DNA from 4 places in the Photobacterium kasasachensis genome. Region 3 is predicted to be linked to each of the others. Evidence: predicted binding sites of a transcription regulator. Region 3 holds the regulator's gene; each other region holds the start of a gene.
The links. Region 3 encodes PurR, which represses purine synthesis genes. Its sites were predicted from a motif close to TNANGNAAACGTTTNCNTNA; they were not measured.
Positions count from the first base shown of each region.

Region 1: a site for PurR is predicted at 2,041-2,060, ahead of L4D19_RS10450 (phosphoribosylaminoimidazolesuccinocarboxamide synthase). Genes of this name have one in related genera too.
Region 2: a site for PurR is predicted at 3,931-3,950, ahead of glpX (class II fructose-bisphosphatase). Genes of this name have one in related genera too.
Region 4: a site for PurR is predicted at 3,461-3,480, ahead of pyrD (quinone-dependent dihydroorotate dehydrogenase). Genes of this name have one in related genera too.

Region 1 covers NZ_JAKJSH010000007.1:122,129-129,869, forward strand. The annotation lists gene L4D19_RS10445 (ATP-dependent helicase) at 1-1,918, opposite strand, end outside; gene L4D19_RS10450 (phosphoribosylaminoimidazolesuccinocarboxamide synthase) at 2,191-3,294, shown strand; gene L4D19_RS10455 (methyl-accepting chemotaxis protein) at 3,579-5,447, shown strand; gene L4D19_RS10460 (methyl-accepting chemotaxis protein) at 5,699-7,669, opposite strand.
Region 2 covers NZ_JAKJSH010000009.1:102,462-110,202, forward strand. The annotation lists gene rraA (ribonuclease E activity regulator RraA) at 1-332, shown strand, start outside; gene zapB (cell division protein ZapB) at 430-672, opposite strand; gene L4D19_RS13965 (MIP/aquaporin family protein) at 1,367-2,218, shown strand; gene glpK (glycerol kinase GlpK) at 2,267-3,781, shown strand; gene glpX (class II fructose-bisphosphatase) at 4,008-5,015, shown strand; gene L4D19_RS13980 (helix-turn-helix transcriptional regulator) at 5,195-5,812, shown strand; gene L4D19_RS13985 (ferredoxin--NADP reductase) at 5,826-6,569, shown strand; gene L4D19_RS13990 (DUF3135 domain-containing protein) at 6,751-7,098, shown strand; gene L4D19_RS13995 (5-carboxymethyl-2-hydroxymuconate Delta-isomerase) at 7,115-7,462, opposite strand.
Region 3 covers NZ_JAKJSH010000012.1:144,250-151,990, reverse strand. The annotation lists gene L4D19_RS17645 (heme/hemin ABC transporter substrate-binding protein) at 1-424, shown strand, start outside; gene L4D19_RS17640 (FecCD family ABC transporter permease) at 449-1,501, shown strand; gene L4D19_RS17635 (heme ABC transporter ATP-binding protein) at 1,498-2,322, shown strand; gene purR (HTH-type transcriptional repressor PurR) at 2,647-3,654, shown strand; cyclic di-GMP riboswitch class I at 3,852-3,956, shown strand; gene L4D19_RS17625 (TfoX/Sxy family DNA transformation protein) at 4,084-4,674, shown strand; gene L4D19_RS17620 (hypothetical protein) at 4,949-5,341, shown strand; gene L4D19_RS17615 (carboxymuconolactone decarboxylase family protein) at 5,505-6,110, shown strand; gene L4D19_RS17610 (dihydrolipoyl dehydrogenase family protein) at 6,115-7,741, shown strand, end outside.
Region 4 covers NZ_JAKJSH010000018.1:60,961-68,701, reverse strand. The annotation lists gene L4D19_RS22570 (NAD-glutamate dehydrogenase) at 1-3,379, shown strand, start outside; gene pyrD (quinone-dependent dihydroorotate dehydrogenase) at 3,637-4,647, shown strand; gene L4D19_RS22560 (cell division protein ZapC) at 4,887-5,426, shown strand; gene rlmKL (bifunctional 23S rRNA (guanine(2069)-N(7))-methyltransferase RlmK/23S rRNA (guanine(2445)-N(2))-methyltransferase RlmL) at 6,547-7,741, shown strand, end outside.

The DNA.
Region 1 (7,741 bases), on a different contig from region 3:
TACTCGCATTGGTCGCTTTGGCCGTTGGTTTATCCGGCTCGGTGAAATACACCATTGCCCGCGCTTTAGCCCGTGTCAGGCCAACATAGGCCAGCCGCCGTTCTTCCTCAACATCGGCAGCAATACTCCCCGACGATTTATTCATATAAGGGAAGGCATCCTTATCCCAGAAAGGCAGGTGAACATGATTATATTCACAGCCTTTGGCACGGAAAATCGTTGTCAACTGGACACCCGAAGCTTCGTTATTGGTCTCCCCAGTTCGCTGGGCAGATTGCTGTGCCGACTGCTGAGTGTAATATTCGAAATACTGCAGTGCTTTTTCGCAATTCTGATCCATCGATTCCAGCACCGTTGCCACACTGTCGAGCCTTTCAATGGCCTCTTCAATTTCAGTCGCTGTTGCCTCGGTTTTCCATATCCAGCTATCGAGTCCGCTGTCATTGCGATACTGGTTATAGACTTCCAGCGCCTTGAAGCTCCCCTTTCGCTGTAATCGAACCAGCAAATCCAATCGCTCGATCAGATTATCCAGCTTCAGGCTACTGTTCGCTTTCTCGTACCGACCAATAAACACCAGCCAGTTGGTGGTTTCCATACCGGCCAGCTGATCGCACAGCGGCCGCAGTGCCTTATTCGGTACATAACAATGGGGAAAGCTCAAAAAACCAAATAGCAACAAAGACTTTTGCTGCTGAGGCATCTCCCCGTACCTGCCTGTCGCCAGCAGCATGAGTTCTATCAGCAACCTAACTTCCCGGCTATTGGCCAATACCGAGGGCACCGGCATTTGGTATGGCACCTGCTTGCTCAAAAATGCTAGCTCAAACAGCAAGGTCTGCGACCAGCGCCGAACCAAAATGGCAACGTCTGACGGCTCGCCACCGTCAGCGATGTAGTTCTGCACCGACTGGGCAATTTCACCGACCTGACGCGAAGTGCCTAACATCTCAATGGCGGTATCACTGATAGCTTCATCAGAAATGGTTAGGAAATCACTAAATCGTTGCTTATTGTTAGCGATTAAATGACTCGCCGACAAAGCCAAACTATGCCCGAACCGGAAGGTACGAGACAGGGTATAGGTACTGGCAGGAGCAAAATCCTGTTCAAAATCCAGCATAAATTGAGGTGCGCTACCCCGCCATTTATAGATACACTGATCAACATCACCGACAGCCAGCAGTTGTGTATCTGGCCCCAGCAGCTGTTTGAGCAAGCGGTACTGAGCCGTATTGATATCCTGAAACTCATCAACCACTACAAGCTTGCAGTACTGATGATAATGCTCACGTATTGCATCGTTGCCTTCGAGCAATTTCACCGACTCCACCAGCCAGTCATCAAAAAACAGCACCTTTTGCTGCTTGCGCAAGGTCTCGAACTGCTCATAGGCATCAATAATGAACAAATAGTCCCGGCTGATCTCTGACATCCGGAACACTTCGCGTGGCGGCAGCATATACGCCTTAACCAGGCCGATAAAACTCAACAAGAGCTCAATGGTCTTGGGATCTTTGACCATTTGCTGGCGCTGGAAGCTTTTCTCCTGTCCTGCCACTGCCCGGAGTACTGTTTTTACCAGTGACTTATCACTCTCACCGCTTTGATAATCAACGCGAAAGCCCGTTTCTCTGAGAACCCCTGTTTGATTAAGCAGCTTGAGGCAGAAGCTGTGAAAAGTATGGACCGGTACGTTTTGCTCTATCCCCGTTGTGACGAGTTTCTGCTGAAAGTCGGTACGAATATCGCGGTTGAACATCATCACTAACATTGCTTCGGCAGGGATATACGCCAGCTTCTTTTCAATCAGGCCAACCAGGGTTGTGGTTTTCCCCGTTCCTGCGCCTGCGATACAGAGGGCATTACCTGTTTGGTGATTAATAAATGCTGTCTGCTCGGGGGTATAGCGCGTCATAGTGGACCTGAACCTGAAAACGAAAAGACGGTGATTTTGCCACAACTCACGCCACTTCGCTCCTCAAAATCGATACTAACAGACCAAATTCAAATTCCCACCGGTATAGTCTGCAAATCAAATCACGCAAACGTTTGCTTTATTTGCTGAAAGCTGTAATGGCTTCTGCTATTATCAGCCACAGTTACAGGCTAGGCTGCTGTTTTGAAGACATATCCGGCCTAACCTGCATGGTTTTATCTTTGTCTCGACTTTTGAAATAGGAATTCACCATGAGCCTTGCTGATCAAGTTCTCGCTGTAAATGACGATCTCCCGATCCGTACAGACAAACCCGTCCATAGCGGAAAAGTACGTTCCGTGTACTGGTTGACGGAAGCAGATAGCCGCCGTCTGATCAAGGAAAAAGGCTATAACGTACAGCCAGATGCCCCGCTCGCCATCATGGTGATCAGTGATCGTATCTCCGCATTCGACTGTATCTGGCATGGCGAAGGCGGAATGAAAGGCGTTCCGGGCAAGGGCGCCGCGCTCAATGCTATTTCTAATCACTGGTTTAAGCTATTCCGCGATAACGGCCTGGCCGATAGCCACATTCTTGATATCCCCCATCCATTTGTCTGGATTGTGCAAAAAGCCAAACCGATCAAAATCGAAGCCATTTGTCGCCAGTACATCACGGGTTCGATGTGGCGTGCCTACGCCAATGGCGAACGTGAGTTCTGCGGTATTAATGTACCCGAGGGGCTGGAAAAAGATCAGAAGCTACCAGAATTACTGATCACCCCGTCCACCAAAGGCATTCTTGAAGGCATTCCTGGCGTTCCGGCCGTTGATGATGTCAACATCAGCCGAAAGAACATTGAAGATAACTTTGCCGCCTTTAATTTCAGTTCAGCGGATGATATTGCTCGCTACGAAACCTTACTGAAAGAAGGCTTTGGTGTGATCAGTGACGCCCTTGCAAAACTGGACCAAATCTTTGTCGATACCAAATTTGAATTTGGCTATGTCACTGATGCCCAAGGCAACGATAAACTTATCTATATGGATGAAGTCGGTACACCTGATTCATCACGTATCTGGGAAGGTGCCGCTTTCCGTGAAGGAAAAATAGTTGAAAATTCTAAAGAAGATTTCCGCCAGCTATTGCTAAACCACTTCCCAGATCCTGACATCCTGCTCAACAAAGATCGCATGGATGAACGTTCGGCATTAGCGCGTGACAACGCCCTGCCACAAGAGGTGCTCATGCAAGTCTCCAAGGTTTACACCAGCATTGCTGAAAAAATCACCGGCAAAAAAATCACACTGAGTGAAAACCCTAAAGCTGAAATTATTAATATTCTGCGCGATGAATATAATTTAATTGATTAGCAATTACATTGTTAATTAAAAAAAAGCGGCAATCATGCCGCTTTTCTTTTTATATTTTTAACTATATTTACAAGCGTTAAATCGCAATATTCAACTGCTTTAATATTTAAAAGTGCAGAATTTAGCCGTGTTTTGCAATACAGATTTTATAAACTTAATTACCAGCAAAAAAACACATTCCGCGATCACATATTTACACAACCGCTATTAACAATCCCGTTACCCAGCCGACACAATGGCTATCAAACCTATAAATATACGTGTGCTCGTTGAGGTCTCATCATATGAAGTTCAGCCATAAAGTGGTCGCCACATCATCCGCCATATTGCTTGCAGCATTATCTCTGCTGTCTGCCAATCAGTATTTCAATACTAAATCTCAGATCCAGACTCTGGTCATGGAAAGTATTGAGGAAATTGTTTCTGGTATGAGTAATACCGTCAATGCCGAGATAAGCAGTCGCAAAGAACTTGCCAGTTACGCTACTAGCTTGATTGAGCAAGATTTATCACTCAATAATATCCAAACCGTTATCAGCCAGCCTGTAATGAAGAACACCTTTCTCCTGACAGGACTCGGCTTTGAGAAAGATGGCAGCTATACCAGTAATGACCCGAGCTGGAACCCGGGCAGTGACTGGAACCCTCGGGCACGTCCATGGTACATAGACGCCAAAGAAGCCCGTGATCTTGTGATCACCGCGCCGTACGCCGACTCTGCTACCAAAGAGATTTTGGTCTCCATTGCAACGCCAATATTTGCACGCGGTGAATTTACCGGCGCCATTTTCTTTGACGTTAGCCTAGGCGGCCTGGCTGAACTGGTAAATCAGGTCTCACTGTTTGATGCCGGTTACCTATTTATCGTTGCCAACGATGGTACCGTTATTGCGCACCCTGAAGAGAAATATAATGGCAAACCAATGTCAGACTTCCTGGGTAATCAAGCTCTTTCAGACAAGGTAGTAACAACTGAACTCAACGGTAAAACTGTTAAGCTCTCTTTTACCCAGGTTGCAGGCCAGAACTGGTACATTGGTACTATTCTGGATGAAAGCCTGGCATTTGCCGCCGTTGACAAGCTAAAAACAGATTCCATCATCTATTCAGTTGTTGCTCTGATTGCCGGTATTATTGCCCTGCTTCTTCTTATCAAAGTACTCATGCGTCCTTTGCAAGACTTGAATATCGCAATTCAGGACGTGGCATCCGGTCAGGGCGATCTGACCCGCCGTCTGGACACCAGCACCGATGCCGAGTTTGCCGAGCTGGCAACGGGTTTTAACGCCTTCACCGAAAAGCTACAAGGCCTTATCATTCAGTCCAAGTCATTAAGCCATGACATCATGCAAGGCACAGAAATGACGGCAGAAGGCGCAAAACAGTCTGCCAGTGCGATGTCTGCTCAGTTGCAGGAACTGGATCAGCTCGCCACGGCTATGCATGAAATGGCGACCACGTCATCAGATGTCGCCGGTAATGCGCAAGGTGCCGCCTCTGCGGCTCAAGCTGCGGACACAGCAGTGACCGAGGGAAGTGACGTGGTTTCCCATACCGCGACTGCCATTACCAATCTGTCGGAACAAATCGATGAGGCTGTTGAGGTCGTCAAACAACTGGAAGCAGCCACCGGCAACATTGAGTCCATCCTTAAGGTGATCAATGAAATTGCTGACCAAACGAACCTGCTGGCACTCAATGCAGCGATTGAAGCTGCACGTGCCGGTGATTCTGGCCGTGGATTCGCCGTAGTCGCCGACGAAGTTCGCACACTTGCCCAGCGTACTCAGCAGTCAACGACAGAAATCCGCCAGATGATTGAGCAACTTCAATCTGGCGCCAGCTCAGCCGCTAGTGTTATGGGGCTAAGCAAGGAAACAGCGGCCAATACCGTTGTAAAAGCGCAGGAGGCAGATGAAGCCTTGGCACGCATTAGTGGCGCAATTCAGCAAATCAACGATATGAACCTGCAGATTGCTTCTGCAGCTGAAGAGCAGAGCCTGGTTGCCGAAGAAATAAATACCAACACCCTGAACATCAAAGAGCTCTCGGTACAGGTTGCCGATGCTGCCAATGGTGCCAACGAGGCAATGGGAGTTCAAATCAACAAAGTACGTGAACAAGATAGTGTGATGAACAAGTTTATTGTCTAACAAATTAAGTAACCTTTATGGGACTCAGAATCCAATAAAACACACATAACAAAAATGCCACTCCTTATTCAGAGTGGCATTTTTTCATTCATTCTTTATCAAGCACTTATCCCAATTAAATAAATGTTTGACCATTCTTTCTGGTTTGCAATCTCTTATAACTGCGCTATTAGTTTTTTAATTAGAATAACCAGTTAGCTATAATTCATGCCTTCCTCTAAGTAATTTTCCCAACGCAATTATCTAAGCCGCTACGTACTGAATTTTTGAGTTTCGATATTTAAAGCATGTGCCATTCGCGATAACTCACTGCTGGAGTCTGCAATATTTCGAGTTGCTTTTTCTGTTTCAGATACACCAGTATCGATGAACTCAATATTTTGGGCTATTTCATCAATCGTCGTCGCTTGCTGTTCAGTTGCTGCCGCTATTTGTACAACCATATCAAAAATACCACCAACCTCTTTTGAGAGCATACTGTTTATCTGATTAGCCTGTTCGGCTATCCGTTGTACCTTGTTCGTCTGCTCAACATTTGTTTCCATAGTTTCAACAGCAGCATTTGTTCCCCCCACAATAGCTTCGATAATGGCTTCAATTTCCGAGGTCGATTTTTGCGTAGACTGTGCAAGGTGACGTACCTCATCAGCAACGACAGCAAATCCACGTCCATGTTCACCAGCTCGAGCTGCTTCAATGGCAGCATTCAATGCCAATAGATTAGTTTGTTCAGCAATCTGCTTGATAACACCCAATACGTTAACTATCTTCTCTGAGTCATGGCGAAGATTGACCATCTGCTCAGCTGTCAATTGTGTCGTTTCGCCTAATGTGACCAAAGAGCTATAGGTATTTTCGATATGATCGGCACCTTCTTTCGCTTTTGCCAGAACATCTTCGCACACGTTGGATGCAGTGGCTGTGGTTCCAGCTATTTCCCTAATTGTTGCCCCCATTTCGGTCGTTGCCGTAACCGCTTGGGCTGTCTGAGCCTGCTGCTCAGTAACGGCCGCACTGGTTTGCTCTGTCACAGCCGCTAGTTCATCAGCCGTCGCCCCCTGCTGATTTGCAACATCCGTTAACTGACCGACCATAGTACGCAAGTTAGCCAGCATCCTATCTAGAGACGTTTGCAGCATACCAACTTCATCGTGAGCATTTACCGTTATATTGTGAGTGAGATCGCCGTCAGCGACTTTCTGCGCAACATCTGCAGCTTCAATAATTGGTGTCGCAATTCTACGTGCACTGTAAAATCCGAGTAAAGAGACAATGATTGCGGTAGCGACAATCAACAGCGCGGAAATAAACATCGTGCGCTCAACAGAAGCAAATGCCTCTTGGGCATCCACTTCACTTAGAATCGCCCATGTAAAACTGCCAATTTTAATACTATCGTAGGCAGATAATACATCATTCCCATTGTAGTCAGTAATGATGTCAACACCACCCAGCCCACTCAGTGCACGGTTGACGGCATCAGTGTCGACACCATTATTCTTAACGGTCCCGGCAAAGCTAGCTTTCATTGAGCGACCGGTTGGATCTAGGTACGAATCAGAACGCATTAACCTATCATCACCCACTAGGTAGCTTTCACCTGTCTCCCCCATACCGTCACGGACCGTCATGATATGCTGAATACCATCCTGCGATAGCTGTAGCGCGACTATTGTATTGGCACCATCAACAGGCTTGGCGATGAAAGCAGCCGGATCGCCATTACTAGGAGCATAAGGTTGATAGTCAACAATGCCATAGCGGCTTGATTGTCGAACCTGCTTAATAAGTTTCCCTAAATTTGACCCCGAATATTTCCCTGTCAATATGTTGGTCTGGTAGTCCGCTTCTTTCGTCACAGTATAGAATATCATTCCCTGCTCGTTAATCAGGAACAAGTCGTAATAATCATACTGTTTTATATAATCTGAAAAGAATGAATCATACAGCTCTTCATCTAACTGCGGGATTAAAGCCGCCAAGACATTAATATCAGCCTCACGTTCATTGAAGAAACTATTAACTTGATTTTTCTTTATCTTATTGATGGCTTCTAACTTAAGAAACACCTTACTTTCAACATCTTGATTAGATTGTATGGTTGCAATAATTGTATTAATTAAAGCAGGAAATATTCCTACTAACAAAAATGCAAGTGTTAACTTAGTCTTAAGACTCCATTGACTAATATTCCTAATGGAGAGAGCTTGTGGATGTAACATACTTCAACGCCTGTCAAATAATCATATAAAAACAAAAAGCCTTACTACTCATGACTTTACGAGTTGCACTGT
Region 2 (7,741 bases), on a different contig from region 3:
TGCAACAACCCGGTGCGGGCCGTGTATTGCTTATCGACGGCGGAGGCTCACTGAGACGCGCGCTCATTGATGCTGATATCGCACAGCTGGCTGCCACCAATGAATGGGAAGGAATTATTGTCTACGGCTGTGTCCGCAACGTCGATGATCTGGACGAAATGGAGCTCGGCATCCAAGCGATGGCTTCCATTCCGGTCGGTGCCGATGAGCAAGGTATAGGGGAAGTTGATGTCGCCGTGAATTTTGGCGGGGTCACCTTCCTGCCGGAAGATCACATCTATGCCGATACGACGGGCGTTATCCTTTCACCCGAGCCGCTGGATATCGAGTAGGCAGGATAACGAGCAAGCTGGAGCCATCAGGCTGCCAGCCTCTCATTACATCGCGTCCCTGACAGATAAAAAAACAGAGCCAAAAGGCTCTGTTTTTTTACTCGACGCTGTCCATCTTGCCAAGCAGGTTGCGTACACGCTCCTGCCAGGCCTGATGATCATTTCGTAGCTTCTCGTTGTCTTGTTCCAGCGCTTCTCGGCCAGAGCGTAGCTCTTGAGCTTCAGTCGATAGGCTATCGTTTTGTTCTTTTAGTTCTTCAATTTCCATTTGTAGCAGGGAAATTGTATCAACAGCCATCTGTACTTTGGCTTCTAGCTTTTCCAACATTTCTAATGACATATTGTTCACCTGATCTCCGCCTATCATTTTACCTTAAACCGTTAAGGTAATATCCCACAGGCTCTGTTTACATTACTGTTGCGCCTATTCTAACGAGGCTGCCGCCTTCTAGCATCTACAAATCCGCCGCTTTGCAACAAATGAGTGAAATTTACACAATTCTGACGGTTATTTTGCCTGCCCCCAGCTAAATACAGCCAGTCCTCTCCGGCCACCCTGTCGACATTCGTCCAGCATAGCTTTTTTCACCATAATGCCGAGTAACTGAACAAATGCTCGACGGTGTGTGAGCGCAACGTGACGAAATGCTTAGAATTGCGATCTAACTCTATTTTAATGCAGGGTTGCCATGCTAATTTTTATCTTGATCGTATCTCTCTTGGAGTTATCCAAGATCTTGCCCTTATGGCACATCCGGCCTTTTCATGGCCGGATTTTTTATTCCAATTCAATAAGATAAACCAAAATACCTGAATCAGCATATCAAGCAAATTGCAGTGCACCCAAGCCAGGCTGATCGAGTTCAAAAAAACCGCAACCGTTTGCGCGAACGCGCAAAAGTGAACCTAATTTTATGCTCGAACGCACAAAATTAATTCTTTAACATTTCAATTACGTTTAGTTCGAGTACATTAAGAGCGAATAAGAAAGATAAAAGAAATACCCCTACAACATTCGACAAAAGGACTGAATAATGACTACCCCGAAACAACATACGCTACTTGGCGAATGTATTGCCGAGTTCATTGGTACAGGACTATTGATTTTCTTCGGTGTTGGCTGTGTCGCAGCACTTGTACTGACTGGTGCAAACTTCGGTCAGTGGGAAATCAGCATCATGTGGGGCCTAGGTGTCGCTATCGCCATCTATTGTACCGCTGGTGTATCCGGTGCCCATATCAACCCTGCCGTCACCATTGCCCTGGCACTGTTCCATGGCTTTGACAAACGCAAAGTAGCGCCTTACATTGCTGCTCAGCTACTGGGCGCGTTCTGTACCGCTGCTCTGATCTATAGCCTATACAGCAACCTTTTCGCAGAGTTTGAAGCAACCAACCAAATTGTTCGAGGCAGTGAGGCAAGCCTGGCAACCGCCGGTATTTTCTCTACCTACCCGAATGCCGCCCTATCTTTCAGTGGTGCCTTTGCGGTTGAGTTTGTAATCACAGCCGTACTGATGTTTGCCATCCTGGCCCTGACAGATGACAAAAACGGAGCCCCTCGCGGTCCGATGGCCCCGTTGATGATTGGTATTCTGATCGCGGTGATCGGTGGCTCGCTCGGTCCACTAACCGGTTTTGCCATGAACCCGGCGCGTGACTTCGGTCCGAAATTCTTTGCCTTCCTGGCCGGCTGGGGTGATATGGCACTCACTGGCGGCAAAGACATCCCTTATATGATCGTTCCAATCTTGGCGCCTATCTTCGGTGCCTGCTTCGGCGGTTGGCTATACCCGAAAGCCATTGGTGCTTATCTGCCAGGCAACGCTGAGTCCGTTGCACAAGAGCAAGAAAGCGCAAGTGACAGCGAAGCAGCAAAAGCATAAAAATCTCTCTACTACCCTAAAATATAATTACTACTAGAGGAAACCATCATGACAACAGAGCAAAAGTACATTGTTGCACTAGATCAAGGTACAACCAGCTCCCGCGCCGTTGTGCTGGATCACAACGCAAACATTGTGTGCTCGTCACAGCGTGAATTTACTCAAATCTATCCAAAAGCCGGATGGGTTGAGCATGATCCTCTCGAAATCTACGCGACCCAAAGCTCGACACTGGTTGAAGCTCTCGCCAAGGCCGGTATCCGCTCCGATCAGGTAGCCGGTATCGGTATCACCAACCAGCGCGAAACCACTATCGTGTGGAACAAAAACACCGGTAAACCGGTATACAACGCTATCGTCTGGCAGTGTCGCCGTACCGCCGACACCTGTGAAACTCTGAAGGCACAGGGGCTGGAAGAATATATTCGCGACAATACCGGCCTGGTCGTCGACCCTTATTTCTCGGGCACCAAGATCAAGTGGATCCTGGACAACGTCGAAGGGGCGCGTGAAGAAGCCGAAGCCGGTAACCTTCTGTTCGGTACCGTTGATACTTGGCTGATCTGGAAGATGACTCAGGGACGTGTCCACGTTACTGACTTCACCAATGCCTCACGTACCATGGTGTTCAACATCAACACCATGCAATGGGACGAGAAGCTTCTGAAGGCAATGGATATTCCGCTGTCAATGATGCCGGAAGTGAAGCCATCGTCGGAAGTGTACGGCCAGACCAACATTGGTGGTAAGGGCGGTACCCGTATCCCGATTGCCGGTATTGCCGGTGACCAGCAGGCCGCACTGTTCGGCCAGATGTGTGTCGAGCCGGGCCAGGCAAAAAACACCTACGGGACAGGTTGTTTCCTTCTGATGAACACCGGCAAGGAAAAAGTGACCTCTCACAATGGCCTGCTAACCACCTTGGCCTGTGGCCCTACCGGTGACGTAGCTTATGCCCTCGAGGGTGCGGTATTTATGGGCGGCGCTTCAATTCAGTGGCTGCGCGATGAAGTGAAGCTGCTGGACGATGCCAAAGACTCAGAATACTTTGCCGAGAAAGTGGGCAGTGCCAACGGTGCCTATGTGGTACCGGCCTTTACCGGTCTGGGCGCACCATACTGGGATCCGTATGCGCGTGGCGCGATTGTCGGCCTGACCCGTGGTGTTAACTCCAACCACATTATTCGTGCGACGCTGGAGAGTGTGGCCTACCAGACCCGTGATGTTCTGGATGCAATGCAGACGGACTCCGGCATCAACCTGGCTTCCCTTCGTGTCGATGGCGGCGCTGTGGCCAATAACTTCCTGATGCAGTTCCAGTCCGATATTCTGGCTACCGAAGTTCACCGCCCGGTTGTTACCGAAGTAACTGCACTGGGTGCAGGTTACCTGGCCGGCCTGGCTGTTGGTTTCTGGGGCAGTATTGACGAGCTGAAAGACAAAGCCGTACTGGATCGCAACTTCGTTCCAGACGGTGACGAAGAAAAACGTGAACGCCGCTACAGAGGCTGGAAGCGTGCCGTTGAGTGTGCCAAGAGCTGGGCTGTCGAAGACGACATCTAACAGCATACACTCCCTCTGAGTTCCCCCCTCAAGAAGGCCTGCAATGCAGGCCTTCTTTTTTATTCTCGCTTCCACGCTGGCAATCACGCGTCGCTGGGTGCAAGCGTCTCCATCTTCGCGAATATAGCGCCATTTCGACGGCAAAAAATTAACGCAAACGTTTCACCCAAGCTGTGATAAAATCGCGCCAGATTTTTTTTGGGCCTTTTTTCTTTCTGGAGTAACAATGAAACGCGATTTAGCAATGGCATTTTCTCGTGTCACCGAAGGTGCAGCACTGGCTGGCTACAAATGGCTTGGCCGCGGCGACAAAAACGCCGCTGACGGCGCTGCCGTGGAAGTGATGCGTACCCTTCTCAACCAGACCGAGATCGAGGGCGAAATTGTGATCGGTGAGGGCGAGATTGATGAAGCGCCTATGCTGTATATCGGCGAAAAAGTAGGAACCGGCGGTGATGCCGTCGATATTGCCGTTGACCCTATCGAAGGCACCCGTATGACGGCGATGGGCCAGAACAACGCCCTCGCCGTATTGGCTGCCGGCGAGAAAGGCTCGTTCCTGAAAGCACCGGATATGTATATGGAAAAGCTGGTTGTCGGCCCGACGGCCAAAGGCTGTATCGACCTAAGCCTGCCGCTGACTGAAAACCTGGAAAACATTGCCTCGGCACTGGGAAAAACGCTCGATACCCTGGTAGTCACCACGCTGGCCAAGCCTCGTCATGACGAAGTGATTGCCCAGATGCAGGCGATGGGTGTACGCGTGTTTGCGGTGCCTGACGGTGATGTGGCAGCTTCTATCCTGACCTGTATGCCGGACAGCGAAGTTGACGTCATGTACTGCATCGGCGGCGCGCCGGAAGGTGTCGTCTCGGCGGCAGCGATCCGCGCCCTGGGCGGCGACATGCACGGCCGCCTGCTGCCGCGCCACGAGGTCAAAGGCGACAGCGAGGAAAACCGCCAGCTGGGCCAGGTTGAAATCGATCGCTGCCGCGAAATGGGTATCGAACCGAACATCGTGCTGCGTATGGAAGACATGGCCCAGAGCGACAATGTGATCTTTGCCGGCACCGGCATTACCAAAGGTGATCTGCTTGACGGAATCAGCCGCCAGGGCGATATCGCCACGACGGAAACCCTGCTGATCCGCGGCAAATGCCGTACTATCCGACGTATCAAGTCGACCCATTATCTGGCACGCAAAGACGATGCTGTCAAAGGGCATATTCTGTAACCGGCCCTTCAGGTTGTAACGAAGGCGTGCATTTGATGTACGCCTTTTTTTATCTGCACAGCCAACAGCAGGCTCTCCCACCGGCTTGGCACTTCTGGTTTATACTTAACTTTGTAAAGCTGTTGCTTTATTTACTTAACTGGCTACATAATAAACCAATAAAGGAAGTAGCAGCTGATATGAAAACGATTGAAAAAATACTCTATCGCATGAAGCAGGATGGCCCTGTCACAGCCAAGGTGCTGGCCGAAGAATTCAAACTGACGACCATGGGCGTACGCCAGCACCTACAGGGGCTAGAGGAAGACGGATTGGTTGATTACCAGGATATCAAGGCCAAGGTTGGTCGCCCGACCCGGCACTGGAACCTGACCAGCAAGGGCCACCGCCGCTTTGCCGACCGCCATGGCGAACTTATTATTCAAATGCTTGATTCTGTCGAGGAGCTCTTTGGGACCGACGGGCTCAACCAGGTGGTTGAACGCAGAGAGAATCAAACCTTTGAACAATATCGGCATGCATTGGCAAACAGCTATAATGTAAGAGAAAAACTGGAAATACTTACTACCCTGAGGGAACAGGAAGGCTACATGGCCCAACTTCACCAGGACGGTGAAGACTTCATTCTGGTGGAAAACCACTGCCCGATCTGCCATGCCGCTACGCGCTGTCCTTCCCTATGTAAATCAGAGCTTTCTGTCTTCCAACGTCTGTTGGGCAACGAGTACCGCGTCGAACGAAACGAACACATTATTGCCGGAGAGAGGCGCTGCGCTTATCGAATACAAAAATCATAATTAGGAGATTATTATGGCCGACTGGATCCCCGCGAAGGTTATCACCAATCGTCACTGGAATAGTGACCTGTTTAGCCTTGTCTTGCATGCAAATATAGAGCCCTTCAAGGCTGGGCAGTTTACTAAGCTTGGATTGGAAATTGACGGCAAAATGGTCCAGCGAGCCTACTCCTTTGTCAATCCCCCCAGCGATAACAATATAGAGGTCTATGCTACCCGGGTTGCCGACGGCCTGCTCTCCCCACGCCTCCATGCCCTTGATAGCGGTGATAGCGTGTTTATTTCAGCACGGGCCAATGGCTATTTCACTCTCAATGAAGTCCCTGACAGCGAACACCTATGGCTGCTGGCGACCGGAACCGCTATCGGCCCCTACCTGTCTATCCTGCGTGAAGCCGATGTCTGGCGTCGATTCCGCAAGGTCGTGCTGATCCATGCTGTTCGCTACGCCGCCGATCTCAGTTATCAAGCTGAAATTAACGAGCTCAAGGCACAGTATCCGGAACAGTTGATCGTCCAGCCCTTTGTCAGCCGCGAACCAGCCCCCTTGTCGCTTCCGGGCCGGATCCCGCAGGCGATAGCCGATGGCATGCTGGAGCGCCATATCGGCCTGCCGCTCAGCCCCGAAAAAAGTCAGATCATGCTTTGCGGCAACCCGGAAATGGTCCGTGAGACCAAGGCCGTGCTGGAGTCGATGGGACTTACCAAGAACCTGCGCCGCAAGCCCGGTCAAATCACCATGGAGCACTACTGGTAGGCATTAGCTAACGGTCAAAGATCACCTTGTCTCACTGCAATCTCATGCAACGTCTCACAATTGAGTCAGTCCGCAACAAACGGACTGGCTACCTTTAAAGGCATAACACATACCAGCCCACTCATCGCTCAGGGTGAATCTAGTGGGTATAGACGCCGATGGCGAGATTGGGGGAGCCTTTATGCAGGATTTACCTTCCTTTGATGAATTACGAGCAATGGCGGAACAGGCACCTGACGAGCTGGAAGCACTACGGCTGTCGATGAGCGAAGAAATCATCAGCAATGCCAGTGCCGAGATGCAACCCCGGCTCCGGGCCCAGATGAGCCATATCAACCAGGTCATTGCCAAGGGGAAAAACCCCAACCACACCAACATACTGCTGATGGCCGAACTGCAGGTACAGCTAAAACGCTTTGCCCAGGCACTGAACGCGCCAGAGACGCTAACAGAACACCAGGCGAAGATAATGCCCTTCTCCCGTCCGTCAGAGGAGCAAGAGGTATTGCCCCAGCAACGGGAAGAATGAGCCTGCAGACAGCAAGTTAGCAGCTCACCTTGATAAAGCTGTCACGATCCATGTCGCGCACATCGACAGTCAGGCTATTAATAGTACTTGCGTGCTGCTCCAGTACCGATATCAAGCTTCTGGCCAGCTCCCGCTTTTGCTCCGTAGTGCGCCCCGACAGCATACTCAGCTCAATATGGATAAAGGTATTGAGATCTCCCTCAGTGCCAACTAGCCAGGTATGACAGGGATAGCTGCGGCATTTAACTGAGTCGGGCTCAAACAGGCCGCATGTTAATAAGATTTGGTGTAAGTCTTCCAACAACCCCGGTACATTGACACGTTCGGCAACCGGATCGGCATATTCCATGACAAGATTCGGCACATCTTCCTCCATGACGTTAAGAAATGCTGTTAATCGTTGAAAATACAGGAAACTGTATCCCAGAAGACCCAACTTACCTGATCTATTGCTGACAAGCCAAGCAATTAGCTTATTTTTCAACCATTGATCACTGTCTTTTTCTGCTTTTTTTATCTGCTAAAATAAATTATTTAAAATTATTTTCAGCCGAGAGTTCACTTTTTCTGTTGAAAAAGGTACAACCAAGCACAGAAATGATTTTGGACAGTAAAAGTATAAGCCAAGGCTGTTATATTTTTA
Region 3 (7,741 bases):
AAAACAGCAGGTAGCAACTATCAATGCAAATCTAGCAGACCAAAATGAACGCAAAAAAGTTCTATTCCTGATGATCCATGACGGACGTCCCGCTAACGTTGCCGGACGTAATACCACTGCTGATACCGTCATTCGACTTGCCGGGGCAATCAATCCTGCAGCCAGTGCGGTAGAGTCATACAAACCGATCTCGACCGAAGCCATGGTGGAAATGCAACCTGACATTATTCTGATTAGCTCACGCACACTCAGCAGTATTGGCAGTGCCGAAGAACTGCTTAAAAAGATGCCGCTACTGGCAGCGACACCAGCAGGTCAAAACAAAGCACTGGCCACCATTGATGGTACGGCACTTATTGGCGGTCTGGGCCTAAAAAGCCTGAGCGAAGCTGAGCGCCTTAATAACGTTTTCTATAACCACTGATCCTGAAATTTTCTACGGCTATTTATGCACTCAAGAATACTACGGCTCCAACGAATGCCTGTCAGCGTTGTTTTCCCGTTAGGCTTTTTGCTACTCGCTGCTGCTATCGTTACCTCAATTGTGGTCGGGCCGATGGCGATCAGCTTTTCAGAAAGCCTCAAGGCACTATTGCCATGGCAAACAGAGCTCCCGACACATATTGAGATCGTGATCCATAAAATCCGCCTTCCGCGCACCCTGCTCTGTATCGCGATCGGCAGTATACTTGCGCTCTGCGGTGCAGTTATGCAAGGGCTTTTCCGCAACCCTCTGGCAGACCCCGGTATTATTGGTGTTTCAGGGGGGGCAAGCCTTGGCGCAGCACTTGCCATTGTTATCTTTGCACCTCTAGCGACATCATTTCCGCTGCTACTCACCATGGGAACCGTGCCGGTGTTCGCCTTTATTGGCGGCGCAGCCAGTACCTATCTGGTTTATCGGCTTGGTACCGATAAAAGCGGCACCTCTGTGACAATTATGCTGTTGGCAGGTGTCGCTATTGGTGCGTTATCCGGAGCCGGGCTTGGACTTATGAATTACTTTGCCGACGATCAGGCGCTCCGTGACTTATCACTGTGGTCGATGGGCTCGCTGGCTGGTGCCACCTGGCCGGGCATTACCCTCGCCTTTGTCACGCTTGCTGTATTGCTTCTGGCTTTTGACCGCCATGCCAATGCGCTAAACGCCTTTCTGTTAGGGGAAGGCGAAGCCAGGCATATGGGCGTGAATGTACAGAGGCTAAAGCGGCTGCTTATTTTGCTCTGTGCCGCCGGCGTCGGTGTCACCGTCTCGTTAACCGGCGTCATCGGATTTATCGGCCTCATCATTCCGCACCTTTGCAGAATGCTTACTGGGCCAAACCACAAAACCCTGCTGCCGCTATCGGCGCTACTCGGTGCCCTGATCCTGCTTATTGCTGATATGCTGGCAAGAGTTGTCGCCACTCCGGCTGAATTACCTGTCGGGATCATCTCCGCGATTCTCGGCGCACCATTCTTTATTCTCCTCCTTATCAGACAAAAGGGGAAAATGTCATGAAGGTTTCACCGAATAACCCTCAAGCTGCTATCGAAGCCAAGGGCTTGCACCTGTCCCTAGGCGGAAAAACATTACTGGATGACTTCAACATCACAATTGCCAGTGGTGAGCTGACGGCGCTATTGGGCCCAAATGGCGCGGGCAAGAGTACGCTACTCAAAGTCCTGTGCGGCGAAGTTGATGCAGGGGGAGACATCGAATTCTTCGACAAGCCGCGGGCTGAATTTAAACCAGAACATCTTGCCAAGCATCTGGGTGTCCTACCACAACACAGTAATTTAACTTTCGCTTTTACTGCACAAGAAGTAGTGGAGCTCGGCTGCATCCCCCTTCAAATCCCGAATGCTGAAACCCAGCAAATTGCCCGGGAGAAGATGCAGGTTGTCGATGTGCTCTCGCTAAAAGATCGGCTCTACCCCACCCTTTCAGGGGGGGAAAAGCAACGGGTACATTTTGCACGTGTACTCACCCAGCTCAGTCAGGCGGGTAAACAATGTATACTAATGCTCGACGAACCCACCTCGGCGCTTGATCTTGCCCATCAGCACCGAACACTTCAGGTAGCTCGTGAGTTGGCTCGCACCGGAGCCGCAGTTATTGTTGTTATCCACGATCTCAATTTGGCTGCGCAGTATGCTGATCGCCTGGTCATCATCAATGAGGGGAGAATCCAGGCAGATGGCTCCCCCTGGCAAGCCCTAACCAGTGAAACGATCAGCAGAGTTTACAGCTGGCCTGTGCACATCACAGCACATCCGACAGATAATTATCCGGTAGTCATATCTTCTGGTATAGCTACAGTCTACTCGGAAGCTATCTGAATCGGATATGCATCTAATTGGTGTAAAATCGCATTGAGTTTGTTGATATCTATCAAGAATTTCAAGGTTGGGATACAGAAACGTTGCACTGTGCGCTACACTCAGTAGAATGTGAACGCAAGCGATTACACAATGAAACGCCCCGTAAGGCAAGAGAACAAAGCCGCTCGTGAATGAAGCGGCTTTTTGGCGTTTTAGACGCTGTACCAAACAGACTAATTATCTAATGCAGTCAGATAATTACTCTGTTTGGTACTATTGATTACAAGTGATTATGAAACGGTCGGTTCTGACCTCTGATCTTAAATTATTAGAAGAATAAATATGGCAACGATTAAAGATGTTGCACGTATGGCTGGTGTATCAACGACAACAGTATCTCACGTGATCAACAAAACACGCTTTGTTGCGGAAGCAACACAGAAAAAAGTATTAGCGGCTGTAGATGAATTAAATTACGCACCAAGTGCTGTTGCACGAAGCCTCAAGTGCAATACTACCCGTACTATCGGTATGCTGGTTACCAAATCGACTAACCCTTTCTTTGCCGAGGTTGTACATGGTGTGGAAGAGTATTGCTATGGTGAAGGCTATACGCTGATCTTATGTAATACCGAAGGCAACCTTGAAAAACAACGCGATTACCTGCGCATGCTGGCAGAAAAGCGTGTTGATGGCCTGCTGGTCATGTGCTCTGATCTTGACGAAAAACTCCTCGAACTACTTGAGCGCAAGAAAGATCTGCCTATGGTGATCATGGATTGGGGTCCGGAAAGCCCGCACACAGACAAAATCCAGGACAACGCCGAGCTCGGTGGTTATGTTGCGACAAAATACTTCATTGAACACGGTCATACCCACATTGGCTGCTTGTCTGGCCACCCGGATAAATCAACATGTCGTGAGCGTCTGAAGGGCTTCTATAAAGCAATGGACGAAGCCAAGCTTGATGTCAATGAAAACTGGCTACTTGAAGGTGACTTCGAGTGTGAATCTGCTGTTATTGCCGCTAACAAATTCATTGCCATGGAAGATCGCCCAACAGCGATTTTCTGCTTCAATGATATTATGGCAATGGCGCTGATCAGTACCTTTGAGCAGGCGGGTATACGGGTTCCTGATGATATCTCTATCATCGGTTACGACAACATCGATCTGGCTCCTTATTTCTCGCCACCTCTTACCACAATCCACCAGCCTAAGCGTCGATTGGGTAAAACAGCGATTGAAATCCTGATGGAACGCGTTAAAGATAAAGAGCACGAACGACGTATCTTTGAGATGGCACCGGAGCTTGTTGTACGCAAATCAGTAAAAGACCTGAACGCGTAAATGGCATCTCCCGCCCCTTCAAAAAAACCGATATCTGATATCGGTTTTTTTTTGTCATTAACTCTTTTTTTGCTGTAAATATTTTAAGGCATTTATGCTGCTCTCATCCCATAACCGGGATCTATTACTTGAAGCAAGATCACACTTTTCAGAATGGGAGCAAGTTCAAAAATATTATCTGAGATATTCTTAAAAAGTCACGAACAAGGCAAACCATCCGAAAGGATGGGACGCAAAGCTTCCGGCCTAAAAGTGGTTAGTTTATCAATAACTAAGTTGCTTATGGTAGCGGGGTTGCCGATGGATCTAGCAATAAGTGATGTCATGAATCCTGACATTTTCCTGACATAACTTTTTTGTGAAATTTGCTAATCTGAAATCCTCGCTCTGTTGTTAGGTGACTCAAGATATTTTTCACCGAGAAGAAGCATGGACAAACCAGTACTTAAAGAATCACTACGATTATTCAATTGTTTCGAGAATGTAAAATCTCGCTCGATGTTTGGCGGTTTTGGTATATTCGCGGGTGAAACCATGTTTGCACTTGTGGTAAACGATAAGTTGCACCTCCGAGCTAATGCCGACAATGAAGAAGAATTTAAGCAGGCAGGTTTAACTCCTTACGTTTATAAAAAACGCGGGTTCCCTGTTGTGACCAAGCATTACGCTATTCCGCAGGAATGGTGGGATGAACCTGGAAAAATTCTTTGCCAAGCAAAGCGTTCCTTTACTGCCGCTAAACAGGATAAAGAAACCAAAAGCAAATCAGGTCCTAGTCGTATAAAAGATTTACCGAACCTACGTTTAGCTAACGAACGTATGCTGAAAAAGGCCGGTATTACGACAGTTGAAGAGCTCTTTGAAGCCGGTGCGCTCAATGCCTATAAAGCATTGCAGCAAACCCATCAAGAGTCGGTAAATATCGAGTTGCTATGGGCCCTTGAGGGTGCAGTTAGCGGCCAGCATTGGTCGGTAATTACTAAGCAGCGTCGTTCAGAACTTCTTTCTGAATTACCGTAAACAACCTAATAGATATTTATAAAAAGAGGTGCTAAGCACCTCTTTTTTTATTTGCTATTTTCAGCATATCCAACTAATAGAAATAAAAATATACGCATAGCCACTTATGCATAATTATTTTATTACCACTTTTTTGCTCCCCCTAATGACAATTTTTTGTCATATAACGTCAAATATTGATACCTCTCACAAAGCTGTTCATAAAAGCATCAATATCCTTTTCATCAATATTGTCATTAGTAGAATTGGGCTGTCATTCTAGCAGGAGGTTGTCATGCACTGTTCCAAGCCTTTTCCTGGACAAGCAGACCAGATGTTCAAAGACAAGTTTTGCAAGTGGCCCAAGCTTATGCGTGCCTTGGTGATCATTAGCTTATTTCCACCCGCTGCTGCCTTGTTTATGGTTACCCGACAACTGGCACCAATAGACGCACTTGATGACACCCTGTCGCTGACGATTGGCTTTAATGTCATATTGCTGCTTTGGGGCATATTGCTGAAAATACGCTCCAGAAAATACTGGTATCGCAACTACCATATCGGCAAAACAATGGCCTTGGCTGTCATGCCGCTTATCGCATCCGGCTATATATTGTTACAACAGCCTGAAGTGCCGAGTATGGCCAAACAACAAAAGAGCCAAACCGTTTACATTTCACTCAACTAATCGAAATTAAAGATTTTTTCCTAGTTTTTTGAAATTAATTTGCCCTTTATTCGGTCTCTGTCTCATACCAATCTCGTATTTTGTTTGATCATTGCATCTACCAGATTGATATACTCGTTGTAGCATAAAGTTATAACCAGACAGGCATTATTAAGGGGCTCATGTGCGTATTCCAGCCAAACAACACTATTCTTTACTTATCAAGCCATTGCTTTGGCTACAGAAACGCCACTACGGTAATGTACTAAACCCCGCTCTGCTTTGGGGACGCCGCCCTACTCTATTCTGGCTTGTGGCTGGCTTTTTTGGCTACCTGGACCGAAAATCATCACCTGTTACGCCAGTTACGCGTTCTTTGGTCTGCGTGCGTGTATCGCAACTCAATGACTGCGAATTTTGCGTTGATGCCAATGGCATGAAGCTAGCCGAACGTTGCGACTCTGTCGAAAAAATCAAAGCACTCGCCAACTGGCAGGTTAGTGATCTTTTCGAACCACAGGAGCGTGCCGTGCTCGCCTATGTTGAAGCCATTACCATCACAGGCCAACGTGTCGATGAAGAAATGATCGCACAACTGAAACAATGGTATGACGATGATGCCATTGTCGAACTCACCGCCTTGATTTCATTCCAGAACCTGTCTGCAAAATTTAACACGGCCCTTGATGTACCGAAACAAGGATTCTGTTCGCTACCGATTCAGCCAAACGAGATCCAACAACCGGCAGAACAGCCAATTGCCTCTCCTTCGGACGACGATAAAAGGTAAAGTCATGGATAGAAAAAAACTACTGTTACTGGCAGCATTAGCCAGCCTTATTGGCCTATGGTTTGCCCTCGATCTGGGACAATACTTTACGCTTGAACAAGCGAAGGCCCAGCAAATTGCACTGCAAGACACCATTGCCCAGCAGCCGCTACTATCAAGCGCGGTCTATTTTGTCCTGTACGTTATTGTTACAGCCCTGTCGCTACCTGGGGCAGCTATTATGACGCTGCTCGGCGCGGCTCTATTTGGATTCTGGTGGAGCCTGCTGCTGGTTTCCTTTGCCAGTACGATAGGCGCAACACTGGCTTTCCTTTTCAGCCGCTTCATTTTACGCGACTGGGTTCAGAGCAAGTTTGGTCACCGCCTGGCGCCAATTAACGCCGGGATTGCCAAAGACGGTCCTATTTACCTCTTTACTCTGCGCCTGATCCCCGTGTTCCCGTTTTTCGTGGTCAACCTGCTAATGGGCCTAACCCCGATCAGCACCCGTATGTTCTATCTCGTCAGTCAGGTCGGGATGCTGGCAGGTACCATGGTTTACATCAATGCAGGTACCCAGCTTGGTGAAATCGACTCGCTCAGCGGCATCATTTCAGCACCAGTACTTATTTCGCTGGCGCTGCTCGGGATCTTCCCATTAGTGGCCAAATTCGTTATCAACCTGATCAACCAGCGCCGTGTCTATGCCAACTGGCAACGTCCTTCGAAATTCGATCAAAATATGGTCGTTATCGGTGCGGGTGCTGGCGGGTTGGTCAGCTCCTATATTGCAGCGGCGGTAAAGGCCAAAGTGACACTTATCGAACGACATAAGATGGGAGGCGATTGCCTGAATACCGGCTGTGTGCCTTCTAAAGCGATCATCCGTGCCGCCCATACCATGGCCGAAATCTCCCGAGCTAACGAGTTCGGTATTTCGACCGCTAAACCCGAAGTCGACTTCGAAAAAGTGATGGCACGGGTACATAACGTTATTGCCAAAATTGAGCCCCATGATTCGGTAGAGCGCTACTCCAAGCTCGGCGTCAACTGCATTGAAGGCGATGCCAGGATCCTGTCACCGTGGGAAGTGGAAGTTAACGGTGAACGTATTACGACAAGGAATATTGTTATCGCTACCGGCGCACGCCCACTGGTGCCGAATATTCCTGGGCTTGATGCAGTCAACTATCTGACCTCTGACTCAATCTGGTCGCTTAAGGCGCAACCGAAGCGCCTGCTGGTACTCGGTGGCGGACCGATTGGCTGTGAGCTTGCGCAGAGCTTCAGCCGTTTGGGCAGTAACGTTACCTTGGTTGAAATGGCTGAACAGCTCTTGATCCGCGAGGACAGCGATGCTGCTGAGCTTGTCAGGCTGAGCCTGCATAACGACGGCGTAGATATCAAGCTGGGCCACCGGGCCATGCGTTTTGAATCTGTTACCGGAGAAGACGGAAGCCTAGTTCAGCGGGCATACCTTGATTTCAACAATGAAAAGCAAGTTGTTGTCGAGTTCGATGCCGTCATGCTGGCACTCGGCCGTATCGCCAATGTTCAGGGGTTCGGGCTTGAAGAACTCGGCATTACCACAACGGAGCGTGGTACTGTACAGGTAAACGAGTACTTACAAACTGAATACCCGAACATCTATG
Region 4 (7,741 bases), on a different contig from region 3:
AGCTGCTTCTGCGTGGGAAGATCGTCTGAGTACTTCTTTGGTTGCTAACTTCGGTGAAAGCGAAGGGACAGTACTGGCGAAAAACTATGCCCGGGCATTCCCTCGTTCTTATAAAGAGCAGATGTTGCCGGGCTCGGCGGTGGCAGATATTGAACAGCTGGAGAGCCTTAGCGAAGACAATAAGCTGGGTATGCTTTTCTACCGTCCACAGGAAGAGGCGGTTGATTCTCACTTTGTGAAACTGAAACTCTTCCATCGTGAGAAGCCGATTCACCTTTCCGATGTGATGCCAATGCTCGAGAACCTGGGCTTACGCGTCATCGGTGAATCCCCTTACCAGGTTGTAACAGCCAATGGAACGGTTTACTGGATCCTCGATTTCGCCATGTTGCACAATGCCTGTACTGGTATTGATTTGAGCGAAGCTCGTGATCGTTTCCAGGAAGCCTTTGCCGCCATTTGGCATAACGAAATTGAGAGTGATGGTTTTAACCGCTTGGTGCTTTGTGCTGGCCTAACCGGCCGTGAAATTACTATCTTGCGTAGTTTCGCACGCTATATGCGTCAGGTGGGTTTCCCGTTCAGTCAGCACTATATTGAAGAGACGCTTTCTAGTCATAGCGACTTGGCGCGAGATCTGGTTTCCTTGTTTGCCTTACGTTTCAACCCGGCGAAGAAGCATTCAGAAAAAGCCGAACAGGATCTGATTAAGAAGCTGAACAAGAAACTGGATCATGTCGAAAGTCTTGATGACGATAGGATCATTCGTCGTTACATGGACATGATCATGGCGACGCAGCGAACGAACTACTACCAGAAGGACGAGAAGGGTAATCCTAAACCTTGGCTTTCTCTTAAACTGCGTCCGTCGGAAATCCCTGAAATTCCGGCGCCGGTCCCGTTCTTCGAAATCTTTGTCTACGCGCCTGATATTGAAGGTGTTCACCTGCGGGGCGGCAAAGTGGCTCGTGGTGGTCTTCGCTGGTCAGATCGTCAGGAAGATTTCCGAACTGAAATCCTTGGTTTGGTCAAAGCACAGCAAGTTAAGAACACTGTGATCGTACCGGTAGGTGCAAAAGGTGGATTTGTTTGTAAACGCCAGCCGCAGATGTCTACCCGAGAGGAAATCTGGGCCGAAGGTCAGCGTTGTTATAAACGCTTCATCCGTGCATTGCTGGATGTGACCGATAATATTGTCGATGGTGAGCTACTACCACCAGCCAATGTTGTTCGTCATGATGAAGATGACCCGTATTTGGTTGTAGCGGCTGATAAGGGGACTGCGACATTCTCTGATTTGGCCAACTCGGTATCCGATGACTATAACTTTTGGCTGGGTGATGCCTTTGCATCTGGTGGCTCGAATGGTTACGACCACAAGAAGATGGGCATTACAGCCCGTGGTGGTTGGGAGTCTGTGAAGCGCCACTTCCGTGAATTAGGTATCAACTGTCAGACCACTGATTTCACCTGTGCCGGTGTAGGTGATATGGCTGGAGATGTGTTTGGTAATGGTATGCTACTGTCCAAACATATCCGTTTGGTCGCGGCATTTAACCATATGCATATTTTCCTGGATCCTAATCCGGACTCAGCTTCAAGCTGGGAAGAGCGAAATCGCCTGTTCAACTTACCTCGATCAAGCTGGGAAGATTATGATCAAAGCCTGATCTCTGAAGGGGGCGGGATCTTCTCACGTCGCAGCAAGTCGATCAAACTGACACCGCAGATCCAGAAACTATTGGGTACACGTAAGCAAAGCATGCCGCCTAACGAACTGATTCGTATGATTCTGCAGATGGAAGTTGACCTGCTGTGGAACGGCGGTATTGGTACCTATGTGAAAGCGCAGAGCGAAACACATACTGATGTAGGCGACCGCGCTAACGATGTGCTTCGTATCAACGGCAGTGAGCTTCGTGCCAAAGTAGTCGGCGAGGGGGGGAACTTGGGTATGACCCAGCTCGGGCGTGTTGAGTTCGCGTCCCGTGGTGGTTTGGTCAATACCGACTTTATTGATAATGTGGGCGGCGTTGACTGTTCGGATAATGAAGTCAACATCAAGATCCTTCTTAACAGCCTGGTTGCTGGTGGCGATCTGACTTACAAGCAACGTAATGAGCTGCTGGAACGCATGGAAGACGAAGTCGGCGACATTGTTTTGGACAATGCCTACTGCCAGAGTGAGTCAATTTCGGTTACCCAACAGCAGCAGGTGCAGTTGCTGAAAGAGCAGATCCGCTTCATTCATTACCTGGAGAAAGAAGGCAAGCTGGATCGTGCGCTGGAGTACCTACCTGATGACGATACACTGGCCGAACGTGAGAAGGCAGGTTCAGGTCTGACTCGTCCTGAACTGGCTGTACTGGTTGCCTATGGCAAAATGGTACTGAAAGAGGACATGGTGACTGATGAAATTGCCAATGATCCTTACCATGCGCGTTTGCTGCCAGCTTACTTCCCGCAAGAATTGCAGGAAAAGTATCGCTCTCAGATGGAAAACCACCCGCTGAAACAGCAGTTGATTGCGACATCCCTGGCGAACCAAATGTCCAATGAGATGGGGTGCAACTTTGTTACCCGCTTGCAAGAAGAAACGGGCTCAACAGTAGTCGAGATTTCGTCTGCTTATGCGGTAGGTCGTGAGATCTTCAACTTTAAGCAGTTCTTTAGCCAGATCCGAGAGCTAGATAACGTTCTCCCGGCAGAAGTACAGTATGAAATGCTTTACCGATGCCGTCGGATGTTGCGTCGTGTGACTCGCTGGATCTTGCGTAACCGTGATCGCAAGCTAGGTATCGAACAACAGATCACCTTCTATCAGCCAATTGTTCAGAAGCTGCGGGATAACCTTGAAAGTTACCTTGTAACGGAAGAGGTGCAAGAGCACAATGAACAGGCTAATAGCATGATCAAAGAGGGCGTCCCGGATGATCTTGCACATAACATCGCACGTCTGAGCAGCCTGTACTCAGCAATGGATATTGCGCAGATTGCCAAAGAGCTGGATAAAGACATCGACTTTATCTCTCGTGTGTACTTTGTTGTTGGTGCAGATCTTTCATTGCATTGGTTCCTCAAGCAGGTTCATAACCAGCCTGTTGAAAACCATTGGCAAGCATTGGCTCGCGCTTCGTTCAGGGAAGATCTTGATTGGCAGCAACGCCAGCTAACGTCTGCGGTGATTACCACATCTACCGAAGTAGAGCAGGCAGAAGAGTTGATTGAAAACTGGATGGATCAGCATAAAGCAGCCATTCACCGTTGGGATACTGTTCTTGCCGAGTTTAAGGTTGGTACAACTCATGAGTTCGCCAAGTTCTCGGTAGCATTGAGGGAACTGATGCTGCTGAATTTAAACTGTCGTCCATCATCATAAGCAGATCACCATGTTGTGATTATCATGCAACATGATTTAAAGGCCGTTCTGCTGCTAGCAGAGCGGCCTTTTTGTCAGTAGCAACGAAATCGTTTGCCTTTTTGAGGGGAGTTTAAAATTTATTTTGCCCTCTAATCCCTTGTAAACCAAAGAAGTGACTGTTTTTATAGTGAAATGTTGAAAATATCATTTGAATAAGGGTAGTAAACTGTGAATAATGTACTCCCGTTTATACGGGGCTTTTTTAAGGAGGTACAATGATTTACCGCCTCGCTCGATCTGCAATTTTCAAGCTTGACGCTGAAAAAGCACATGATCTAGCTATTCAGAACTTTTCTCGCTTTACTGGCACTCCTCTCGATCTCTTCTATCGTCAACATGTTCCTGATCGTCCCGTCGAAGTTATGGGCATCAAATTCAAAAATCCAGTTGGTTTGGCTGCAGGCCTAGATAAAAACGGCGAATGTATCGATGCATTTGGCGCGATGGGTTTCGGCTTTGTTGAAGTAGGTACCGTCACGCCACGTCCGCAGCCAGGGAATGACAAGCCACGGCTTTTCCGCGTCATTCCAGCTGAAGGTATTATCAACCGATTTGGTTTTAATAACCTTGGTGTTGATAACCTGGTTGAGAATGTGAAGAAAGCTAAGTTTGATGGTGTAATTGGCATCAACATTGGCAAGAATAAAGATACGCCAGTAGAGAAGGGCGCAGAGGATTACCTGATCTGTATGGAGAAGGTATACCCGTATGCTGGCTATATTGCGGTAAACATTTCTTCTCCGAATACACCAGGACTACGCTCGCTACAATATGGTGAAGCATTAGATGATTTGCTGTCTCAGTTGAAACAGAAACAAAAAGAGCTGGCAGAGAAGCATGGCAAGTATGTACCGCTAGCACTGAAGATCGCGCCGGATCTAGAAGATCAGGAAATTGTCCAAATCGCAGAGTCTTTGATCAAAAATGATATCGACGGCGTTATCGGCACCAATACAACCTTGGATCGCTCTTTAGTTAAAAACATGCCGCATTGTGATGAAGCTGGTGGTTTGAGTGGCCGTCCTCTGCAGAACCGCAGCACAGAAGTCATTCGCCGCCTGGCTGAAGAACTTGATGGTGCATTGCCAATCATAGGGGTAGGAGGGATCGATTCTGCTATCTCCGCTCGTGAAAAGATGATGGCAGGTGCGCAACTGGTACAGGTTTACTCTGGCTTTATCTACCACGGTCCGAAATTGGTGAAAGACATCGTTACCAATATCTAGGCAAAACGATCATTGCAGTAAAAAGTGCCTGTCGGGGGGATCCTTGGCAGGCACTTTTTTATCGCTGCTTTATATTTCAGTTTTATTAATCGTCATTTTTGTCAAACTTTCAGCTCAACCACCGCAAGATCAACCACTTATTTCCCCTTTTATTTTGTCATAGGCACAGTAAAATTCTTCTAAAGTTTTTTCTATATCGTTGGATAAGCAGTATAAAGAACTGATTTTGGAGCACTTAAATGCTGAAGCCTACTGATTCATGGACGTGGTATTACGACCATAAAGATGATTCCCTGATGTTGGATTTAGGGGAAGAAATGGTCTTCCGTGTATCCATTTCGACCAAGCACCTGGTAACGTCCGCTTTCGAGCGCACAGTTTTCACCGTGGATGATGCAACCATCTATCAGGGATTTTTAGAAAACATTGCTCAGCTAGAGCTTTCTGCGCCACGTAAAGTTGAGTTAGCATTGAATGCCGTTGCGGCGAGCCGTTTTCACAAGCCAATGATGCCAAAAAGCTGGTTCTTCGAAACACAGCAGGGTGGTTGCGAGCCTGAAAATGGTGATGTTGTTACTTTGCAAACAGAGTTTGGTGCGGCTAAGTACCTTGTTATCGAAAATAGCGGCTGTGCGAGCCTGTGCATGCTAGCAGACGTTGAGCCACTTGCCCTTACATCAACCAAAGAAATGGCCTTTTGCGACACCATTAAGGTCATGAACGACCGTATGCAAGCCTTTGTTAACGAAATGCCGGTCAATTTTGCGCTAGTAGGGTAGCAGCTGGGTAAGACTTTCGCATTATTGCGGATTTAAACTTATCCGGGCTACCTTGCTTCATCCCCGTTCTTATTTCCATCCTCCTGTGGCTCTGAACACCGCCTCAGCGGACCGTAGTGGTTTGTCAGCTCGTTATCTTATTCATCCTGGCCCTTACCTCAGAATTCATTTCACCGCTACTCAGGCCAATTACACTCAGGTCAATCACACATAACTCAATAACGACTATCTGAAAGTTCTGCAGTTAAATGCTTTCTTGAGCTATTTGATGGCGAAACCGAAATGTGGCGATAGGTAACCTCTAACTGAGCGTAGGTAAACAAGTTTATTCCTCTTCGGCAGGCTATCAATAGTTAAGTCAAAATGGTTATTTCTTGTGCGAAATAAGTGATTCCAGTCAAAAAAAATCAATTAATTAGCAATTATTTTTTGCCTCTTTTTGCCATAAAAAGACAAAAAAACACTAGTATTTTAGTACTAAATTAAAAATATCCTAGGAAGATCTTCCTCCTTTTCCTCGTTTCTGAAAGTGACCAACACTGCGATTCTTTCCATAAAGGAAATAGTTTCCAAATAGGAAAGAGTGCGCTTCGGGATAGTTGTATTAGGCTTGCCTATGTCTTGAAGTTTAACTCCATTATCATGCTGTCGACTTATTTGCCGTCTCTTGCGTGGTAAGTTTGTTGTTACAAAACAATGAGTTGAATTGTTTGTGTCTGTGAGTGAACAATTACTTACGGGTGGTTTTGATAATAATGCCACCCTGGGAAACAATGACCTGGTTAATCTTTGTTTCTGTGTGTAAACAAAGGGGTTGAGTTAATACTTACTGTCTGGCTAATCCAATAGTTGCAGCTTGTGATGAAATTGTTGGGACGTGATGTTCAGTTTTCTTGTAATGGTTAGCGGTTGTTGTTTCTCGGGTCACTTTTTAAGTCTGTGTTTGGGTGTTTTTTGCTCGTCTATTGCCTGGTAGGACGTTGCTATACAAAAGGCACTTCAACGGATGGCAAGTTTTGGTGCTTTTTTGGCTAAATAATCGAAATGAAATCCTTTTGGGCGAGGTATTTATGACGTTTTCGGTTATAATTCTGACCAACATAAGTGCGAAAAGAACTCCATGAATCAATATCTAGCTATCACTTCACGAGGACTTGAGAATCTCCTTGCAGAAGAATTAACACAACTTGGTGCAGAACAGATCCAAGTTGTCCATGCCGGCGTACGTTTCCGTGCAGAACAGTCCACAGCCTATCGCTGCTGCTTGTGGACACGTATCTCATCTCGAATTATTCAGGTACTGAGCGAATTTAATGTCCGTGATGACATGGATTTGTACCTGGGTGCTGCGGCGATCAACTGGACGAACTATTTCAATAGTGACACGCGTATCATTGTTGATTTCAACGGGACTAACCGCGAAATCCGCAACAGCCAGTACGGCGCAATGAAAGTCAAAGATGCGATTGTTGACCGCTTTACCAAAGCCGATCTTCGTCGCCCGAGTATTGACCGTGAACATCCTGAACTACGAATCCATATGCGCCTTTCTGGAGAGAAAGGGGTACTGGGGTTAGATATGGCCGGAAGCGGCTTGCACCAGCGTGGTTATCGAACTGATGCGGGTAAGGCGCCGTTACGTGAAACTCACGCTGCAGCCTTGGTGATGAAGAGTGGCTGGACGAAAGATAAGCCACTGCTAGATCCTATGTGTGGCTCAGGAACGCTGTTGATTGAAGCTGCGCTGATGGCCGCTGATATCGCACCGGGTATCAAGCGTAAGCGATGGGGCTTTGAATCTATCAAAGATTTCGACAAAGAAGCTTGGCTTGAGATCCACGCTGAAGCCAAGGTGAAAGCACGCCGTGGTCCGGCGAAAGTTGAAACCAAGTTCTTCGGTCGTGAGATGGATCGCCGTGTATTGAGCATTGCTCGCGATAATGCTGGCCGTGCCGGTGTGAAAGATCTCATTGATTTCGAGTACGCTGATGCAACTCAGCTAATCTGCCCAGAAGGTTTTGAAAATGGTGTGATCATCTGTAACCCTCCATATGGTGAGCGTCTGGGTACCACGCCAGAACTGATTTCATTGTACAGCGAGCTGGGTAATCGTCTTAAGTTGGCTTTCTCGGGTTCGACAGCAGCAATCTACTCAGCTTCTAATGAACTACTTAGTTGTCTGCGTATGCGTGCCGACAAGCAGTTCAAGTTGCGTAACGGCGCACTGGATTGTGTATTAAAGAGTTATTTGATCACCGGCGGTGCGGTTAAGCAGGTCGAAGGTGAGAAGGAAGGCACGCTTGAAGAAGCTCAGG